2 regions of the Actinacidiphila sp. bgisy160 genome follow, and region 1 is predicted to be linked to the other one. Evidence: riboswitches for the same ligand, from Rfam matches in the RefSeq annotation. Region 1 holds a riboswitch; the other holds the start of a gene.

The links. Region 1 has a riboswitch for S-adenosylmethionine ahead of AC3EUJ_RS06605 (aminotransferase class V-fold PLP-dependent enzyme). Riboswitches for the same ligand answer to the same signal wherever they lie in the genome.
Region 2: it holds a riboswitch for S-adenosylmethionine, as region 1 does, so the genes downstream of both, thrC (threonine synthase) here and AC3EUJ_RS06605 (aminotransferase class V-fold PLP-dependent enzyme) in region 1, are expected to answer to the same signal.

Annotation. Positions count from the first base shown of each region.
Region 1 is NZ_JBYIQW010000004.1:202,014-212,237, forward strand. It holds gene AC3EUJ_RS06595 (rhomboid family intramembrane serine protease) at 1-607, shown strand, start outside; gene AC3EUJ_RS06600 (Lrp/AsnC family transcriptional regulator) at 604-885, shown strand; gene AC3EUJ_RS06605 (aminotransferase class V-fold PLP-dependent enzyme) at 928-2,301, opposite strand; SAM riboswitch class IV at 2,453-2,569, opposite strand; gene trpD (anthranilate phosphoribosyltransferase) at 2,698-3,762, opposite strand; gene qcrB (cytochrome bc1 complex cytochrome b subunit) at 3,890-5,527, opposite strand; gene qcrA (cytochrome bc1 complex Rieske iron-sulfur subunit) at 5,524-6,564, opposite strand; gene qcrC (cytochrome bc1 complex diheme cytochrome c subunit) at 6,573-7,382, opposite strand; gene ctaE (aa3-type cytochrome oxidase subunit III) at 7,463-8,083, opposite strand; gene AC3EUJ_RS06635 (hypothetical protein) at 8,253-8,654, shown strand; gene AC3EUJ_RS06640 (L,D-transpeptidase) at 8,657-9,922, opposite strand; gene AC3EUJ_RS06645 (cytochrome c oxidase subunit 4) at 10,043-10,224, opposite strand, start outside.
Region 2 is NZ_JBYIQW010000002.1:238,545-248,768, reverse strand. It holds gene AC3EUJ_RS03925 (copper homeostasis protein CutC) at 1-149, shown strand, start outside; gene groL (chaperonin GroEL) at 243-1,865, opposite strand; gene AC3EUJ_RS03915 (cold-shock protein) at 2,226-2,432, opposite strand; gene AC3EUJ_RS03910 (ubiquitin-like small modifier protein 1) at 2,855-3,133, opposite strand; gene thrC (threonine synthase) at 3,178-4,467, opposite strand; SAM riboswitch class I at 4,486-4,613, opposite strand; gene AC3EUJ_RS03900 (glucosyl-3-phosphoglycerate synthase) at 4,771-5,742, shown strand; gene AC3EUJ_RS03895 (alpha,alpha-trehalose-phosphate synthase (UDP-forming)) at 6,007-7,467, shown strand; gene AC3EUJ_RS03890 (cupin domain-containing protein) at 7,786-8,331, shown strand; gene AC3EUJ_RS03885 (hypothetical protein) at 8,635-9,039, opposite strand; gene AC3EUJ_RS03880 (ATP-binding protein) at 9,036-9,428, opposite strand; gene AC3EUJ_RS03875 (helix-turn-helix domain-containing protein) at 9,544-10,224, shown strand, end outside.

The DNA of each region.
Region 1 (10,224 bases):
GGGTGTCATCCCGAGCGAGCTCTGGCACGGCCGGATCCCGCCGGCGCGGGTGCCGATGCCGACCGGCTGCCCGCCCCTGCGGTCCTTCGCCACCTCGCCGTTCGCGTCGGTGCTCACCGCGCTGTTCGTCCACGGCAGTTGGGTCCACCTGCTCGGCAACATGCTCTTCCTCTGGGTCTTCGGCGACAACGTCGAGAGCCGCATGGGCCGCTTCCGGTTCCTCCTCTTCTACGTCGCCTCCGGCTACCTGGCGACCTACGGCTACGCGCTCGGGCACACCTCCTCCGTCCAGACCCTGGTCGGCGCGTCCGGGGCGATCTCCGGGGTGCTCGGCGCGTACCTCTACCTCTATCCCCGGGCCAGGGTGACCAGTGTCTTCCCCTTCCTGTTCTTCCTGCCGTTGCGCTTCCCGGCCTGGATGGTGCTGATCTTCTGGTTCGTCCTGCAGTGGCTCGCCGGAGAGATCCAGCAGACCGGCCCCGGGGTCGCCTACCTCGCCCACATCACCGGCTTCGTCTTCGGCTTCCTGTGCGCGTGGGTGTGCTATCGCGCAACGCCTAAGCTGGAGCCCGCAGGCAGGGCGACCCAAGGAGACCTACAGCCGTGATCACCGCGATCGTGCTCATCAAGACCAGCGTCGACCGTATCCCCGAGATCGCGGAGTCCATCGCCGCGCTCGACAGTGTCAGCGAGGTCTACTCCGTCACGGGGACCTACGACCTGGTCGCCATGGTGCGGGTGGCCCGGCACGACGAGCTCGCTGACGTCATCCCGGGCCGGATCAGCAAGATCCCCGGCGTCGAGGCCACGGACACCCACGTGGCGTTCCGCACCTACTCCCAGCACGACCTCGAGACGGCCTTCGCCATCGGCCTGGACGCGTAACCGGTCCGCCCTGCACGGCCCCGCGGGGTCGGGCCGCGCCGCTCAGGCCTGGTCCCGGTCCGGCACGCAGCGGCCGTCCTCGGTGCGGTAGCGCCACCTGGCACCGTCCGCCACGAGTTCCCGCACCGCGTCGACGAAACGCTCCACGTGCTCCTCCGGGGTGCCCGCGCCAAAGGAGACACGGACGGCGTTGAGCGAGGGGAGCTCGCCCGGGGCGGCGTCGGGCGCTGCGCACTCGCCCGGCTCCTGTTCGGTGCCGCCGAGCAGGGTGCGCACCAGGGGGTGCGCGCAGAAGAGGCCGTCGCGGACGCCGATCCCGTACTCCGCGGAGAGCGCCGCCGCGAAGTGGGAGCTGTTCCAGCCCTCGACGACGAAGGAGATGACGCCGACCCGGGCGGCGTCCTCGCCGAACAGCGAGAGCACCCTGACCCCGGGGACCTCGGCCAGTCCGGCCCGCACCCGGGCGACCAGCGCCTGCTCACGCTCGACCAGCCGGGCGAAACCGGCCTCCGCCAGCGCGCGGCAGGCCGAGGCGATGGCGTAGGCCCCGATGACGTTGGGCGAGCCGGCCTCGTGCCGGGCGGCCGTGGTGTGCCAGTCGACGTCCACCCCGCCGTCGGCGCGCCGGGCCACCCGCCGCGAGGCGCCGCCGCCGGCCAGGTAGGGCTCGGCCGCGCACAGCCAGTCGGCGCGGCCGGCCAGCACACCGGAGCCGAAGGGCGCGTACAGCTTGTGCCCGGAGAAGGCCACCCAGTCCACGTCGAGTTCGGCGATGTCCACCGGGTGATGCGCGGCCAGCTGCGCCGCGTCCAGCACGATCCGGGCACCGTGCGCGTGGGCCGCCGCGGCCAGCTCCCGCACCGGCCACAGCTCACCGGTCACATTGGACGCCCCCGTCACACAGACCAGCGCCGGTCCGCGCTGCTCCCGGGCGGCCAGGGCCTTCTCCAGCGTCGTCACGGCCTCCCCCGGCGTGCGGGGGGCGGCCAGGTAGCTCACGTCGGAGGCGCGCCACGGCAGCAGGGAGGCATGGTGCTCGGTCTCGAAGACGAAGACGCTCGTGCCGGCCGGCACGGCGGTGGCCAGCAGGTTCAGCGAGTCGGTGGTCGAACGAGTGAAGATCACCTGGTCGCCGGGGCGGCAGCCGAGGAAATCCGCGACCGTGGCCCGGCTCTGCTCGAACAAGTCGGTCGACAGCTGCGAGAGGTAGCCGGCCCCCCGGTGCACGCTGCCGTAGTACGGCGCATAGGCCGCCACGTCGTCCCAGACCCGCTGCAGCGCGGGCGCGCTGGCCGCGTAGTCCAGGGCCGCGTAGCCGACCTCGCCCCCGGTCACCAGCGGCACGAGGACGTCGCGCCCGAGGACGGGCAGCGGGGCATGGACGGACGAGGGCAGGGCGGCAGGGCGCAGCGACATGGCGAAGTCTCCTGGGAGCGAGCAGAAGTGACGAGACGTCAGTGAAGACGGAACAGCCCTCGGCACGACGGGCGAAGGCCCGGGGAGGGTGGGGATACGGCTGGGGCCCCGAAGGCCCTAGCGCATTCGCTTGCTCATGGAAGAACTCCTCTGACCGCGCTTGCCGCAGACCTCGCTGCCTGCGGCCTGGTCATCACCCGGGGCACCCCGCCACGGAAGGAGGGTTGCCGGACAGCGGGCCGGGGCCGTTTCGCTGTCACTCGTGACCTGCCCAGCATCATGCCACACGCACGGGGCGCCGCAAGCCGCGATCCGCATCGCGGACGCCCCGCCCCCGCGGGCGGACAGCACGCAGGGCCGGGCCAACGGCCCCGGCCCTGCACGGTGGTTCGGTGACTACGCCTGCGTGGCCGCGGCCCACCGCTCCAGCGTCCGCGCCGCCGCGCCGGAGTCGACCGACTCGGCCGCACGGGCGATGCCGGCCGCGATCCGCTCGGTCAGCGAACCGCCCGCGCCCTCCAGCGCCACCAGCGCGGCGGCCGAGTTGAGCAGCACGGCGTCGCGGACCGGGCCGGTCTCGCCGGCCAGCAGCCGCCGGGCGACATCGGCGTTGTACGCCGCGTCCGCGCCCCGCAGCGCCTCGATCGGCACCAGTTCGATGCCGACGTCGCGCGGGTCGAAGGACTCCTGCTCGACCTTCCCGTCCCGCACCACCCACACCTGGGAGGTGGCCGTGACGGTGAGCTCGTCCAGTCCGTCGTCGCCCCGGAACACCAGCGCGGAGGAGCCCCGGCGGGCCAGCACGCCGGCGATCAGCCCGGCCATCCGGGTGTCGAAGCACCCCACGGCCGAGGCCCCCACGCGTGCCGGGTTGGTCAGCGGGCCGAGGATGTTGAACGAGGTGGGGATGCCCAGGTCGCGGCGGGCCGGGGCGGCGAACCGCATCGCGGGGTGGAACTTCGCCGCGAAGCAGAAGGTGATCCCGGTCTCCTCGGCGACCTTCGCCACCCGGTCGGCGGGCAGGTCGAGGTTGATGCCGAGCTTCTCCAGGACGTCGGAGGCGCCGCTGGCGCTGCTGGCGGCGCGGTTTCCGTGCTTGACGACCTTGGCGCCCGTGCCGGCGATGACGATGGCGGACATCGTGGAGATGTTCACCGTCCTGGCGCGGTCGCCGCCGGTGCCGACGATGTCCACGGCGGGGCCGGGGATGTGCAGCGGCTCGGCGTGCGCGTACATCGACTCGACGAGGCCGGTGACCTCCTCGACGGTCTCCCCTTTGGCCCGCAGTGCCACCATGAAGCCGGCGACCTGGGCGTCGGAGGCCTCACCGCTCATGATCCGGTCCATCGCCCACGCCGTGTCGGCGGCGGTCAGGTCCTTGCCGTTCAGCAGCGCACCCAGGACGTCGGGCCAGGAGCCGCCCGCCATTGATGCGCCTCCGGCGGGGTTCACAACGCTCATGGTCCACACTCCATGGGGTCTGACGTGCGACGGGAAACCTTCGCCCCAGCCTATCGGCGCCGGGGAACGGGAAAGGGTCCCGTCCATCGAATGGACGGGACCCTGCCCGGTGGCACAGCTTCAGTGATCAGTGGTGACCGTGGCCGCTCGTGATCTCCTCGTACTCCTCGACGGTGGGCTTGTCGATCTGCGTCCCCTCGCCGTAGTAACCGCGAGACAGCCTCGCGCGCAGCTTCGCCGTACGGCCGGCCTTCTTCTCCACGCCGTTCTCGTCGACCTCGGGACCGATCTCCAGCGGCTTGGGCTGCTCGTGCTGGGTGAGCTTGAACAGCGCGCCCTGCTCCAGCGGCTCGTGGATCTCGATGAACTCACCGTGCGGGAGCCGCTTGATGATGCCGGTCTCGCGACCGTGCAGCACCTTGTCGCGGTCGCGCCGCTGCAGGCCCAGGCAGATCCGCTTGGTGACGAAGAAGACCAGCACCGGCAGCACGAAGAACGAGATCCGGACCACCCAGGTGATCGCGTTGATCGACAGGTGGAAGCGGGTCGCGAACAGGTCGTTGCCGCCACCGACGAGCAGGATCAGGTAGAGGCTGATCCAGGCGGCGCCGATGCCCGTGCGCACGGGACGGTTGCGCGGCCGGTCGAGCAGGTGGTGCTCGCGCTTGTCACCGGTGACCCAGGATTCCAGGAACGGGTAGACCCCCATGAAGCCCAGCACCAGCGGGAAGACCACCAGCGGGATGAACACGCCCAGTACGAGGGTGTGGCCCAGGAAGTTGATCTCCCAGCCCGGCATGATGCGGATCAGGCCCTCGGAGAAGCCCATGTACCAGTCGGGCTGGGCGTCGGTCGACACCTGGTCCGGACGGTAGGGCCCGTATGCCCACACGGGGTTCACGGAGACCAGCGCGGACATGGCCGAGATGACACCGAAGACCACGAAGAAGAAGCCGCCCGCCTTGGCGGTGTAGACCGGGAAGAACGGCATGCCGACGACGTTCTTCTCCGACTTGCCGGGGCCGGGCCACTGCGTGTGCTTGTGGTAGACGATCAGGATCAGGTGGGCCACCAGCAGGCCCGCCATGATGCCCGGGATCAGCAGCACGTGGATCGTGTAGAACCGCGGCACGATGTCGGTGCCGGGGAACTCACCGCCGAAGAGGAAGAACGACAGGTACGTGCCGACGATCGGCACGGACAGCACGGCGCCTTCCATGAAGCGGATACCGGTGCCCGACAGCAGGTCGTCCGGCAGCGAGTAGCCCATGAAGCCGTCGAACATGCCGAGGAACAGCAGCAGGAAGCCGAAGACCCAGTTGATCTCGCGCGGCTTGCGGAACGCACCGGTGAAGAAGACGCGCATCATGTGCACGAGCATCGCGGCCACGAAGACGATGGCCGCCCAGTGGTGGATCTGCCGGACGAGCAGACCGCCGCGCACGTCGAAGCTGATGTGCAGGGTCGAGGCGTACGCCTCGGACATCTTGATGCCCTGCAGCGGCGCGTAGGAGCCGTCGTAGACGACCTCGTTCATCGCCGGGTGGAAGAACAGCGTCAGGTAGACACCGGTCAGGATGATGATGATGAAGCTGTAGAGGGAGATCTCGCCCAGCATGAAGGACCAGTGGTCCGGGAAGATCTTCCGCAGGTTGGCCTTGCTCAGGCTGTAGATGCCCAGCCGGCCGTCGGCCCAGTCGGCGACGCGTTCGCCGGCCGGAGCCTTTCCGCGCGGCTTCCCGCTCGCGCTCGTGTTGGTGCTCATCCACGCTCCCAAAAGGCCGGGCCCACGGGCTCATCGAAGTCGCCCAGCGCCTCGAGATAACCCTCGCCGTTCACACTGATGTGCAGCTGCGGCAGGGCGTGACCGGCGGGGCCGAAGATCACCCGGGCACCGTCGGACAGGTCGAACGTCGACTGGTGGCAGGGGCAGAGCACGTGGTGCGTCTGCTGCTCGTAGAGGCTGATCGGGCAGCCGACGTGAGTGCAGATCTTGGAGAACGCCAGGATGCCCTGGTGCGCCCACTCGCGGGACTTCTTGTCCTTGATGTCGTCCGGCTGGATACGGACGATCATCAGGGCCGCCTTGGCGAGCTGCTCCTGGTAGTCGTGCTGCTCCTCCTCCAGGCCCTCGGGCACCGCGAAGGTCAGCGAGCCGACGGCGACGTCCTCGGGACGCAGCGGCTTGTTGGTGTTCTGGTTGATCAGCAGCCTGCCCTTGGACCACAGCGTGTGGCGGAGCTTGTCCTCCGGCAGCGGGCCGAGGTCGCGCAGCAGGAACAGCCCGGAGAGCGGCACCAGGGTCAGCGCGCCGAGCATGGTGTTGCGGATCAGCTTGCGGCGGCCGATCTGGCTCTCTTCGGAACCGGTGGCGAAGTCGGACAGGACCTGGGACCTGACCTCGGGGCTCGCCGCGATCGGGTGGCGGTCGTCGGCGACCTCGACGTCCGACATCAGCGTGCGGGCCCAGTGGACCGCGCCGGCGCCGATGGCGAAGAGCGAGACGCCGAGGGTCATGCCCAGCGCGAAGTTCAGCGCGCTGATGTGACCCAGCGGCCAGATGTAGACGATCTTGTCGATCGGGAGGACCACGAAGCTGGCGATGAAGCCCAGCGTGGCGAGCATCGACACGGTGAACAGGAACGCCACCGTGCGCTCGGAGGACTTCGCGGCCTTCTCGTCGATGTCCTGGCGACGCGGCTGGTGCGCCGGGAGACCCGGGTCCGCGAACGGGTTCTCCGCGGTCGCGACCTGGCCGCCGCCCTCGTGTGCCGGCCTGTCCGGCAGGTTCTCTTCTGACATGTCCTGACTCATGACTTCTTCGCCTTGGTGGTGTGGGCCGCGAGCCAAATGGCGCAGGCGATCAGGGCCCCGAGGCCGAAGATCCAGCCGAAGAGACCCTCGGTGACCGGGCCGAGGCTGCCCAGCGACATACCGCCGGGGCTCGGCGCACCCTCGCCGTTGACGGCGTCGAGGTACGCGATGATCTCCCGCTTGTTCTCCTCCGGCATCGTCGTGTCGGGGAAGGACGGCATGTTCTGCGGGCCGGTCAGCATGGCCTCGTACAGGTGCTTGTTGCTCACGCCTTCCAGCGTGGGCGCGTACTTGCCGTGCGTCAGCGCGCCGCCCTTGCCCTGGTAGTTGTGGCACTGGGCGCAGTTGGTGCGGAACAGCTCCCCGCCACGCGCCTTGTCGGCACCGGCCGGGTCGTACTGCTCCTCGGTGGGCGTGACCGGGCCGGGGCCCAGCGAGGCGATGTACGCCGCGAGCTGGTCGATCTGCTTCTGGTCGTAGATGACCTTCTTGCGCGGCACCTGGGCGCCGGGCTGCTGGGCCGGCATGCGGCCGGTGCCGACCTGGAAGTCCACGGCCGCGGAGCCGACGCCGACGAGGCTGGGGCCGTCACTGCCGCCCTGCCCCGACGTGCCGTGGCAGCTGGAGCAGCCGACGGTGTACAGCCTCTTGCCCTCTTCGATGGCGAGGGACTGCGAGCTGTCGTCGGCCTGCGCCTTGGGCGCCGGCGCGAGCGCGGCGTACAGCCCCCCGATGGCCGTGAGCGCGACAAGTAGGACGACGAGCGCCGCCAGCGGGTGGCGCCGTCGTGCGGAGAGCTTTTTCACGGATTACCCCGGTGTCAGGATCTCTTGCGTCGATGGTTCTGGATGTCGTGACCGTGCGCGCAACGGGCGCGGGGGTCCGACTACTTGATCAGGTAGATCGTGGCGAAGAGGCCGATCCAGACGACATCGACGAAGTGCCAGTAGTAGGACACGACGATGGCCGCGGTGGCCTGCTCGTGGGTGAACCGCCGTGCCGCGTAGGTCCGTCCGAGGACCAGCAGGAAGGCGATGAGACCACCCGTCACGTGCAGACCGTGGAATCCGGTGGTCAGGTAGAACACCGAACCGTACGGGTCGGAGGAGAGCGAGAGGCCGTCCTCCTTCACCAGGTTGGTGTACTCGAAGATCTGACCGCCGATGAAGATCGCGCCCATGATGAACGTCACGATGAACCACGCGCGCAGCTTCTTCACATCGCCGCGCTCGGCGGCGAAGACACCCATCTGGCAGGTGAAGGAGGAGAGCACGAGGATCGTGGTGTTCGTCGCCGAGAACGGGATGTCCAGGACGTCGGCGTGCGCCTTCCAGTACTCGGCACCCGTCACCGAGCGAAGGGTGAAGTACATCGCGAAGAGGGCCGCGAAGAACATCAGCTCGGAACTCAGCCAGATGATGGTTCCGACGCTGGTGAGGTTCGGCCGGTTGACCGACGGGTGCGCGTGCCCGGTTTCTACTGCTGTTGCTGTCGCCACGACCGACATTATGTCGGTCGCTTATCTCGCGCTCACTCCGGGGGGTGCCATTCGGTGTGTCAAGGCCCTTGAGGTAGGGAAAGGCGTCGCCCGAAGGAGCTAACCCTCCTCGAAGGACCCTGCTCGGGAGTAAGGTTCGGCCACAGGCAGGCGACTCCACGAAGGCGAGGAGGCACGGATGCAGACGACCGCGACGGTGCTGGTCTACAGCGACGACAGGAACACCCGGGAACAGGTCCGTCTGGCCGTCGGCCGCCGCCCTGCGAGCGACCTGCCGCCGGTCGAGTACCTGGAGTGCGCGACCCTCCCGGCGGTCCTCAGCGCGCTGGAGAACGGCGGCATCGACGCGTGCGTGTTCGACGGCGAGGCCGTCCCGGCCGGCGGCATGGGGGTGTGCCGTCAGGTGAAGGACGAGATCTTCCGCTGCCCGCCGGTGCTGGTACTCATCGGGCGTCCCCAGGACGCCTGGCTGGCCAGCTGGAGCCGGGCCGACGCGGCGGTGAGCCACCCGGTCGACCCGGTCGCGCTGAACGAGGCCCTGGCGGAGCTGCTGAGGCAGCGGCTGGCCGTCGACGCGTAGCGTCACATCTCGGGCCGCAGACGGGCTCCAGGGGCGTCGGTACGGTCGGCCACGGCCGGGTCGGCGCCCTTGCGCGTTCCCGTCGCGCTGCCCTTGCGCCACTCGCTCCAGGACAGGTTCCAGTCGCCGAAGCCGTTCCCGAAGGCGGGCATGTCGTCGCCCAGGCTGTTGACGACCGAGACGAGGTCTCCGACGCGCACGTTGTCGAAGAACCAGTGGGCGTTCTCGGTGCTCATGCCGACGCAGCCGTGGCTGACGTTGGCGATCCCCTGCGAGCCCACCGACCAGGGCGCCGCGTGCACGTACTCACCGCTCCAGGTGACCCGGGTGGCCCACTGGACGGGCAGGTCGTAGGAGTCGGAGCTGCCCGAGGCGATACCGACGGTCTCGCTGCGCATCCGTACGTTGGCCTCCTGTCCGAGCACCACCTTGATGCCGTTGCGGGTGGAGAACCCCGGCTTGCCGGTGGTCACCGGGATGGTGCGGACGAGCTTGCCGTTGCGCTTGAAGGTCATGGTGTGCCTCGCGGCGTCGGTGACGGCCTCGATGCGGTCGCCGGTGCGCAGCGTCAGGGGCTTGACGTCACCCCCGTAGAGCGAGCCCTTGATGTGCACGTTGTTCAGGGTGCTGCGCACGTCGATGCGGGCGTGCGCGGGCCAGTAGGTACGGGGACGGTAGTGCAGGGTCTTGTCGTCGACCCAGTACCAGGCGCCCTCGTCGGCCGCGGGTGAGGCGTTGACGTGCAGGTTGCGCTCGACGACGCTCCGGCCGAGGGTGTCCTTGACCGGGGCGCTCAGCTCGGCGGTGATGGGCTGGCCGACGCCGTAGGTGCCGCTCTCCGGGCCGAAGGTGACCTTCAGGTGGCGCTTGGTACCCGTGGTGTCGACGGCGAGCGTCCTGCGTCCCTGGTGGCCCTTCGCGTCCTCGGTGGTCACTTTGACGACGTAGTGCGCCGCGGCGGAGAGCTTCGAGGTGCTGCGCCAGCGCTTGCCGTCCGCGGACAGGCGGCCGCTCACGTAGCGTCCGGAACCGTCGGTGGCCGTCACGTCGGTGATGCGGTTGCCCTCACCCTTGACGGTGATTTCCAGCGGCTTCTTGGGGTCGGCCTTCTTCGACCCGGCGGCTCCCCCGGTCCACACGACCTGGCCGGCGGCATCGTAGGGGGCGGTGGCGAGGGGATCGCCGCCGCCCGAACAGGAGGCCAGCGGCGCGGAGAGTGTCACTGCGGCGATCGCGGTCGCCATGCGGCGCGGAGAAAAGTGACCCATGGTCACCACGCTAAGCAGAGATGATCTACGCCGCTCGTCGAGCGCGTACGAACGGGCGATGGCCCGGACCCCCGCTCGGGGTCCGGACCATCGTGGTGCGGTGCGTGGGCGCCGGGGCGCTCACTGGGTGCGGTTCTCGCCCCGGTAGTACTCGAAGACCCAGCCCCACAGGCCGACGAGGATGAACGGCGACGCGAAGTAGATCAGCCACCAGCCGAAGATGATGCCCAGGAAGGCCAGGGCGCCACCGAAGGCCAGCAGCAGCGGCTGCCAGCTGTGCGGGCTGAAGAAGCCCAGCTCGC
Region 2 (10,224 bases), on a different contig from region 1:
CCGAGCACCTGCCGCGGCTCCTCGCGGCCGGCATCGACGCCTTCCACGTCGGCGGCGCGGTGCGCCCCGGCGGCTGGGCCGGGCCGGTCGACGCGGAAGCGGTGCGCACCTGGCGCGAGCTGCTCGACGCGCCGGTCGCCGTGCCGTGACCGGGCGGCTCCCGGATACGCCCGAGGGCGGTACCCCGCACGGGGTACCGCCCTCGGTCTTCTGCCGTGGTGCGGAGTCCTGATCCCGGAGGATCAGAAGTCCATGTCACCGCCGGGCATGCCGCCGCCGGCCGGGGCAGCGGCCTTCTCCGGCTTGTCGGCGATGACGGCCTCGGTGGTGAGGAAGAGCGCGGCGATGGAGGCCGCGTTCTGCAGCGCGGAGCGCGTGACCTTGGCGGGGTCGATGATGCCCTCGCCGATCAGGTCGACGTACTCGCCCGTGGCGGCGTTCAGGCCGTGACCCGGGGTCAGGTTGCGCACCTTCTCCACCACGACACCGCCCTCGAGGCCGGCGTTGACGGCGATCTGCTTCAGCGGGGCCTCAAGGGCCAGCTTCACGATCGCGGCACCGGTGGCCTCGTCGCCGTCGAGCTCGAGCTTCTCGAAGACGTTGGACGCCTGGAGCAGGGCCACGCCACCACCGGCGACGATGCCCTCCTCGACGGCGGCCTTGGCGTTGCGCACCGCGTCCTCGATGCGGTGCTTGCGCTCCTTGAGCTCGACCTCGGTGGCGGCACCGGCCTTGATGACGGCCACGCCGCCGGCCAGCTTCGCCAGACGCTCCTGGAGCTTCTCGCGGTCGTAGTCCGAGTCGCTGTTCTCGATCTCGGCACGGATCTGGTTCACGCGGCCCTGGATCTGGTCCTGGTCGCCGGCGCCGTCCACGATCGTGGTCTCGTCCTTGGTGACGACGACCTTGCGGGCGCGGCCGAGCAGGTCGAGACCGGCGTTCTCCAGCTTGAGGCCGACCTCCTCGGAGATGACGGTGCCACCGGTGAGGATGGCGATGTCACCGAGCATGGCCTTGCGGCGGTCGCCGAAGCCCGGGGCCTTGACCGCGACGGACTTGAAGGTGCCGCGGATCTTGTTGACGACCAGGGTCGACAGCGCCTCGCCGTCCACGTCCTCGGCGATGATCAGCAGCGGCTTGCCGGACTGCATGACCTTCTCCAGCAGCGGGAGCAGGTCCTTCACCGCGGAGATCTTGGAGTTGACGATCAGGATGTACGGGTCGTCGAAGGCCGACTCCATACGCTCCAGGTCGGTGGCGAAGTACGCCGAGATGTAGCCCTTGTCGAAGCGCATACCCTCGGTGAGCTCCAGCTCCAGACCGAAGGTCTGGGACTCCTCGACGGTGATGACGCCTTCCTTGCCGACCTTGTCCATCGCCTCGGCGATGAGCTCGCCGATCTGCGGGTCGGCGGCGGAGATGGAGGCGGTGGAGGCGATCTGCTCCTTGGTCTCCACGTCCTTCGCCTGCTCCAGCAGAGCGGCGGAGACCGACTCGACGGCCTTCTCGATGCCGCGCTTCAGCGCCATCGGGTTGGCGCCGGCGGCGACGTTGCGCAGGCCCTCGCGCACCAGCGCCTGGGCGAGGACGGTCGCGGTCGTCGTGCCGTCACCGGCGACGTCGTCCGTCTTCTTCGCGACCTCCTTGACCAGCTCCGCGCCGATCTTCTCGTACGGGTCCTCGAGCTCGATCTCCTTGGCGATGGAAACACCATCGTTGGTGATCGTGGGGGCGCCCCACTTCTTCTCGAGGACGACGTTGCGGCCCTTGGGGCCAAGGGTGACCTTGACGGCGTCGGCGAGCTGGTTCATCCCGCGCTCGAGACCGCGCCGTGCCTCCTCGTCGAACGCGATGATCTTGGCCATGTGAAGTGGTCCTCCCGGACTTGGGGTCCCCCCGCGGCACAGGGCTGCGGGGAAGGATTACTCCAGGACCGCGCCGGCGCCCGCGACGGACGGCCTGCCCTCCCGCCGGTTCCTTTCCGGCGGACGAACGGGCCTCACCCACTCGGTCCTTTGTCACTCTCAACGTCAGAGTGCTAACGCCAATGATTAGCACTCGCCCTAGGAGAGTGCAAGCCGCTTGGCCGGGGCCGTGGACAACTCGCGGGTCCGGGTCCGCGCGCCGCCGGGCAGCACGAAGGCCCGCCCCGTGCGGGGGCGGGCCTCGACGCGTACGTTTGAGCGGCCGTACGCGAAAGTGCTCCGTGGCCGATGCGCGGCGCGTCAGCCGGCTGCGAGACGGACCATGTCCGCCTGCGGCCCCTTCTGGCCCTGCGAGATCTCGAACTCGACCCGCTGACCTTCCTCGAGGGTGCGGTAGCCGTCCATCTGGATCGCGCTGTAGTGCACGAAGACGTCCGCACCACCGTCGACCGCGATGAAGCCGTAGCCCTTCTCCGCGTTGAACCACTTGACGGTGCCCTGAGCCATTCCTAACTCCCCTATTGCTGGCCCTTCGCAGACCCGCACCTCGCGGACCCGGGTCAGACCTCACCCCCTACAGCCAAGGGGGCGTGCGCCGGAACGCGTCGACCGCGGCTGAATGTATCTGCCTGGACGCTGTCTGCAACAGGTCAATCGGACGAGAATTCCGGGCACAGAGAATCGGGAGAAGAGCCTGATCGGCGAATAATCCGGGGCAACTCGGACCGGACGCATCGGGCAAACACGGCAAACACCACGTGGATTTGGCGATAAATCGTCGGCAAGACCGCCCCGGAGAAGGGGGTTGCGCAGAGCGTTGCAGGGAGTTGCGAGCCTCCAGGGCAACTGTACAGCCCTTCAACTACCGCTCAAGCACACAGGGGTGCCGGGGAGTTCCCCGGCACCCCTGTCGCCCGCGGGCCGCGCGCTCAGCAGCCGCCCGCGACCGCCGGGATGATCGAGACGGACGCGCCCTCACCCACCGTGGTCTGCAGGCCCTCGGAGAAGCGGACGTCGTCGTCGTTGACGTAGACGTTCACGAAACGGCGCAGCTTGCCCGTGTCGTCCAGGACCCGCGCGGAGATGCCGGGGTGGTTGTGCTCCAGCGAGTCGATGACCTCGGCCAGGGTGCCGCCCTCGGCAGGGACCTCGGCCCGGCCGGCGGTGTAGGTGCGGAGGATGGTCGGGATGCGGACGGTAGCGCTCATGATGCGGGTTTCACCTTCAGTCGGGGTCAGCCGGTGCGGTCGGGTCAGTCGGCCAGGCCGGCGGCGCGGAACGCGTCGAGGCTCGGGCGGATGGTGGCCGTGGGGCGGGAGGTCGGGGCGACGGCGTCCAGCGTCTTGAGGCCGTCGCCGGTGTTCAGGACGACGGTCTCACCGGCCGGGTCGAGCTGCCCGGTCTCGATGAGTTTGCGCAGCACGCCGACGGTCACGCCGCCGGCCGTCTCGGCGAAGATGCCCTCGGTCCTGGCGAGCAGCTTGATGGCGTCCACCACCTGCTCGTCGGTGACGTCCTCGACCGCCCCGCCCGTGCGGCGCGCGATGTCCAGCACGTACGGGCCGTCGGCCGGGTTGCCGATGGCGAGCGACTTGGCGATCGTGTTCGGCTTCTGCGGACGCACCACGTCGTGGCCGGCCTTGAAGGCGGCGGAGACCGGGGAGCAGCCCTCGGCCTGTGCGCCGTAGACGCGGTACGGCTTCTCCTCCACCAGACCGAGCGCGATCAGCTCCCGCAGCCCCTTGTCGATCTTCGTCAGCTGCGAGCCCGAGGCGATCGGGATGACGATGTTGTCCGGCAGGCGCCAGCCCAGCTGCTCGCAGATCTCGTACGCGAGTGTCTTGGAGCCCTCGCCGTAGTAGGGGCGCAGGTTGACGTTGACGAAGCCCCACCCCTCGCCGATCGGGTCGCCGATCAGCTCGCTGCAGAAGCGGTTGACGTCGTCGTAGGTGCCCTCGATGCCGACCAGGTCGCCGCCGTAGACCGCGGCCATGACGACCTTGCCCTCCTCCAGGTCGTGCGGGATGAACACGCAGGAGCGGAAACCGGCGCGGGCGGCCGCGGCGCCCACGGCGCCGGCCAGGTTGCCGGTGGAGGAGCAGGACAGGGTGGTGAGGCCGAAGGTGCGGGCGGCCTCCAGGGCGATGGCGACGACCCGGTCCTTGAAGGAGTGGGTCGGGTTGCCGGAGTCGTCCTTGATGTGCAGGCCGCCGGTGACGCCCAGTTCGCGGGCGAGGTTGTCGGCCTTGACCAGCTTGGTGAAGCCCGGGTTGAGGTTGGGCTTGGAGGCCACGTCCGCGGGGACGGGCAGCAGCGGCGCGTACCGCCAGATGTTGTTCGGCCCGGACTCGATCCGCTTGCGGAGGGTCTCGGGGTCGCCGTCCGGGAGGTCGTACGCCACTTCGAGCGGCCCGAAACAGACCTCGCAGGCGAAGAGGGGATCCAGCGGGAAGCGCTCACCGCACTCGCGGCAGGAGAGCGCGGACGCGGGGCCGAAGGCGGAATCGGTGGACGCGGCGGGTGCAACGGACTGCGCAGCCATGTCAGGCGAGGCCCTTTCTCCTCATCTTCCTCACGGCGCATCTCGCCGTGAGACGGAATTGGCACCTTCCCCACCTGGACCTCGCGGTCGGCGGGAGGGTTGCCGGGGCTTCAACGGGCCGTTCCCTCTGCCCCTCTGGATGAGCGGTATGGCGCCGGGCACACTGCCCGGGCATTTGTCGGACGGGGCGCGATCACCGTGGACATACGATGGTCATGCCTCGTGGTCAAGACTGTAACCGACGACCTCGAACCTGGTCATGGGCCGTCCGTCCTGCGAGACGGGCAGAAACGGAGCAACGCAGTGCTCGACGAGGTGGCCGGCTGGCTGCAGCGGCGGTCCTGGACCGCCGACCACAGGCCGCTGCCGCAACTCCTCGCCGCCAAGCGCGCCGCGGGCGCGCGCGGCACGGTCAGCGTCGTGCTGCCCGCCCTCGACGAGGAGGCAACGGTCGGGGCGATCGTCGCGACGATCCGGCGCGAGCTGATGAGCGAGGCGGTGCCGCTGGTCGACGAAATCGTCGTGCTGGACTCCGGGTCGACCGACCGCACGGCCGAGGTCGCCGCGGCCGCGGGCGCGGTCGTCGTCCACCGGGACGAAGTGCTGCCGCGGCTGCCCGCGCTGCCCGGCAAGGGCGAGGTGCTGTGGCGCTCGCTGCTCGTGACACGCGGGGAGATCGTCTGCTTCGTCGACTCCGACCTGCGCGAGTTCGACGCGCGCTTCGTGTCGGGGATCGTCGGGCCGCTGCTCACGGACCTGGACGTGCAGCTGGTCAAGGCGATGTACGACCGTCCCCTGGAGACCGGCGGCACGGTGGTCCCGGCCGGCGGGGGCCGGGTGACGGAATTGGTCGCACGGCCGCTGCTCAATCTGCACTGGCCGCAGCTGGCGGGGTTCGTCCAGCCCCTCGGCGGCGAGTACGCCGCGCGACGCTCGTTGCTGGAGCGGCTGCCGTTCCCGGTGGGGTACGGGGTGGAGATCGGGCTGCTGGTGGACGCGCTCAACACGGTCGGGCTCGACGCGCTGGCCCAGGTCGACGTGGGGGTACGGCACCACCGGCACCAGGACGGGCAGGCGCTGGGCCGCATGGCGGCGGCGATCTACCGGACCGCGCAGATCCGCCTGGCGCGGGGCCCTCTCGTGCGACCCGTCCTCACGCAGTTCGACCGCGCGCCGGGCGGCGGTTTCGAGCCGCGCGTCCACGAGGTCGCGACGGAGGAGCGCCCCCCGATGCGGACGGTCCCCGAATACGCCCACCGCCGCGCCGTGGCGTGACGGCGCCGGGGTTCCTGGGCAGGCGGTCCGCCGCGGTGCGGGCACCCCCAGCGGCGGCCGGGGGAGGGTGGGCACAAACCCAGGACGGCGTCGCACCTGTGCGGTTCCGCGCATCGCCTCGGCGTCCGCGCGCCGGTGAGCGGTGTCGCGCCGGCCCTCCCCGGCCTTCGGCGAGCGGCCGGACCGCGGCGGGTCGCGGCCGGAAACCCCCGGCTGGGCTAGTTCGTACGTTTGCGGTCAGGCATGCGTGGCTAGGCTGGCCGCATGGTCGCATCGCATGCCGCGCGCGTACTGGTCGCGTCCAACCGCGGCCCCGTGTCGTACAGCCTCCGCGAGGACGGCACGCTCGTCGCCCGCCGCGGCGGCGGCGGACTCGTGTCGGGACTGAGCGCGATCGGGCCGGACGCGGACGCCGTGTGGGTCTGCGCGGCACTGGGCGAGGGGGACCGGGCCGCCGTGCTGCGCAGTTCCGGGGGGACGGGCCGCCTCGCCACCGCCGACACCGGCGGCCAGCACGTACGGATGCTGGACATCCCGGCGGACACCTTCGCCTCGGCCTACAACGGCGTCGCCAACTCGGTGCTGTGGTTCGTCCAGCACATGCTGTTCCAGACCCCGCTGGAGCCCGTCTTCGACGAGGACTTCCGCGAGCAGTGGGCGGCGTACACGGCCTACAGCGCCGCCTTCGCCGACGCGCTCGCCGACGAGGCCGCGCAGGGCGCCGCCGTCCTCGTGCAGGACTACCACCTGTCCCTGGTGCCGCAGTTGCTCCGCTCGCGCCGCCCCGACCTGCGGATCGGCCATTTCTCGCACACCCCGTGGGCGCCGCCCGACTACTTCCGCATCCTGCCGGACGACGTCGCCGCCGAGGTGCTGAGCGGCATCCTCGGCGCCGACCGGGCCGGCTTCCTGACCCGCCGCTGGGCGGACGCCTTCGCCGCGTGCTGCGCCGACGTGCTGGGCGCGTCCGTCATCCGTGACGCGGGCAGCCTCACGATCACGTACAAGGGCCGCACCACGCGGATCGGGGTGCACGGCCTCGGGGCGGACGCCGAGTTCCTTCGGGAGCGGGCGCACCGGCCGGACGTGGACGAGCGCCTGGCGGCGCTGCAGGAGGCGGTGGGCGGCCCGGACCGCAAGATCATCTTGCGGGTGGACCGCACGGAGCTGTCGAAGAACATCGTGCGCGGCCTGCTCGCGTACGCGCAGTTGCTGCGCGACCACCCCGAATGGCAGGGGCGCGTGGTGCACATCGCCTTCGCCTACCCCTCCCGCCACGACCTGGCCGTCTACCGGGAGTACACGGACGAGGTCTCCGACCTGGCCGAGGAGATCAACGAGGAGTTCGCGACGCCCGGCTGGCAGCCGGTGGTCCTGCACGTCAAGGACGACTTCGCGCGCTCCCTGGCCGCCTACCGCCTGGCGGACGTCGCGCTGGTCAACCCGATCCGCGACGGCATGAACCTGGTGGCCAAGGAGATCCCGGTCGTCTCGGACGACGGCGTGGCGCTGGTGCTCTCCCGCGAGGCGGGGGCGTACGAGGAGCTCGCCGACGACGCGTTCGTGGTCAACCCTTACGACATCCGGGCCACGGCCGACGCCCTCCACCAGGCGCTGTCCCTGTCGCACGGCGAGCGCGCCGAGGCCACCAAGCGTCTCGCGGCGGCCTCGACGGCGCTCCCCCCGCAGCAGTGGTTCCTGGACCAGCTGCGGGCGCTGGGGTAGCCCGGACCGGAGCGGCCGGACCGCGCCGCAACCCGGCCCGTTGACGGAAGGCGAGGTCGGCGGCGACCCCATCCACCCTCGCCGTGCGGGCGGTTGTCAGGGTGGGGCGTCGAGGCCGCGCCTCCAGCGGTATGACCGGCCCAGGCGCAACACGTACTGCCTACCAATGCAGCCCAAGGGTTGCCCATGGAGAGCCCGGGGCGCTGTGCTCGGCGAGGCCCAGGAGAGAAGACACATGCTTGACTCGTCAAGTAGTTGCCACTTAACTGTCCCTGCATCTGTCGCCCCAACAGGTGGCGGCCCAATCGAGGAGCAGCCTTGAGCATCGTCGCGCCGAGCCAGCACGATCCCGCTGGACAGGACGATTCCCGTTACATGAAGAGGAACGGCATCTTTGTGCCGCCCGGGCAGGGCGACACGAGGTGGATTGTTGGAGACACCTACACCCTGAAGGTCGGCGGCCCGGAAACGGGCGGACGGCTCACCTTCGTGGAGGCGACCGTCCCTGCCGGGGCCGGAGCCTACCCGCACGTGCACAGCAAGCATCAGGAGGCGTTCTACCTGATTTCCGGCGAGCTGGACTTCGTCAACGGTGACGACACCATCACCGCCGGCCCCGGCTCCTTCTACTACGTGCCCAACGACACGCGGCACGGCTTCTTCAACAAGAGTCTCCATGCCGCCAAGATGATCTTCATGTTTCTCCCCGGAGGATACGAAGAGCTCCTCTTCGACGGAGCGCCCAAGGCCGAACACGGCAAGCCTGTCCCGCACATGATGGACAACCTGCCGAACATCAACCCGGAACTCATGGAGCGGTTCGGCTCATTCATCCTCCAGGGCGACCTCCCTTCTGAAGACTAGGCTGCAGAACGGCCGCGGGACCCCTGTGGTGGGGTTCCGGCCACCGCGGTACGTCTCGCTGCCGCCATGAAGGCGGATCAGATTCCTGTCGAAAGGAAGCGAAAGTACCGCCGACGGCGGGGCCTCCTGACACGGACCGCCGGCCCCAAGGAACCCCACCGCCCCGGGCACCCGCCCACGCCCCGCGCCGAGCGGGGCGTGGGCGTCCGGCACGACACACGACCCGGGGCTCCGACGCCACGAGCAGCGTGCTGGACGCGGGCGTCGCCGGCAGCCCGGGCCGGGCGCCGGTCCAGGGCGCGGTCAGGAGGGAGGTGAGGGCTCCCGGCGGCCGATGCCCAGCCGGATGCGCCCCGCCGTCGCGCCCAGGGCCAGGTACGCCTCCACCTCCGGCAGCGGCGCGCGGCGGGCGAGCGGGTCCAGCCCCACGACGAGCGCGACCGGTCCGCCGGCCGCGACGAAGGCGGACCACCGCTCCCCCGCCGCGACCTCCAGCAGCACCCCGCCGTCCGCGCCGCGCACCACGGCCCGGCCCGGGCGGGCGACGGTGATCCGCTCGCCGAGCTCCGGCAGCCGCCGCCCCGGCTCGGCGAGCCCGAGGAGCGCGGCGAGTTCCGCCGTCCCGCGCCCCTGTGGATGGGCCACCAGCAGGAACGCCACCGGCCCGAACGCCGTGTCGTCCAGCCAGGTCCACGAGGCGGGCCTCACCGCAGCACCACCCACACCTGCTTGCCCCCCGGGGTCGGCCGCGCGCCCCAGCGGTGCGCCGCCGCCGCGATCAGATGCATCCCGCGTCCGCGCTCGGCCGCCCAGTCCGGTGGCCCGGGCGCCGTGACGGGCAGGACGGGGGAGCGGTCGCTGACCGTGGCCCGCACGCCCTCGGACGCCAGGTCGTCCAGGGTCAGTTCGCACTCCGGCGAGCCCGCGTGCCGGTGGACGTTGGCGAGTATCTCCGTGACGCACAGCGCGGCGGCGGGTGCCAGGTCCTCGCGCCCCCAGGCGCGGAGCTGTTCGCGTACGGCCCGGCGGACCTCGGCGATACGGGCGGGTTCGGCGACGACGCGCATCGCCGTTCCGGGTGGGGATTCCTGCGTCATGGGTCCAACGGTTCCCTGCCGTGGCTAGCCTGGCCAGGGCGGATCTGACCCCGAATCAGCTGTGCAGGGGCGGGTCCGCGGCTGTGTACGGCGTGTGTACCGGGGAGGTGGTGCCGTGTCCGCGAAGTGCGAGGGCTCGGCCAGCATGCGGATGTTCGGCTCCGTGGCACGGTCGCTGCGGGAGGCCCGCGGGGTCTCGACCGACGAACTGGCCGCGCATGTGGGGTATTCGAAGTCTCTCGTCGTGAAGATCGAACGCGGCGAGCGGATGCCGCCGCCCGCGTTCGTGGAGAGGGCGGGGATCCTGCTCGGGGACGGCGGCGGGGTGCTGCGGTCCGCGGCGCGCCATCTGGAACGGGCCCAGTTCCCCTCCTGGTTCGAGGAGTACGCGGAACTGGAGCGGGCGGCGGTGAGCCTCTACAAATACGACACCCACGTCATCAACGGCCTGCTGCAGAGCGAGGAGTACGCCCGCGTGGTGCTCGGCGCCTACTGCCCGACGCTGGAGGCGGAGGAGGTCGAGCGCCGGGTCCGGGCCCGGCTGGCCCGGCAGTCGCTGCTGACCCGCGCCCCGGCACCGCAGCTCGCCTTCGTCGTCGAGGAGTGGGTGCTGCGGCGCCCGGTCGGCGGACGGGCCGTGCACCGGCGCCAGTTGGAGCGGCTGCTGGAGGTCGCGGCGCTGCGCCACGTCACGGTCCAGGTCATGCCGCTCTCCCATGAGGCGCACGCGGGCTTCGACGGGCCCATGTCGCTGCTGGAGACCCCGGATCTGCGGCTGCTCGCCTATCTCGAAGTC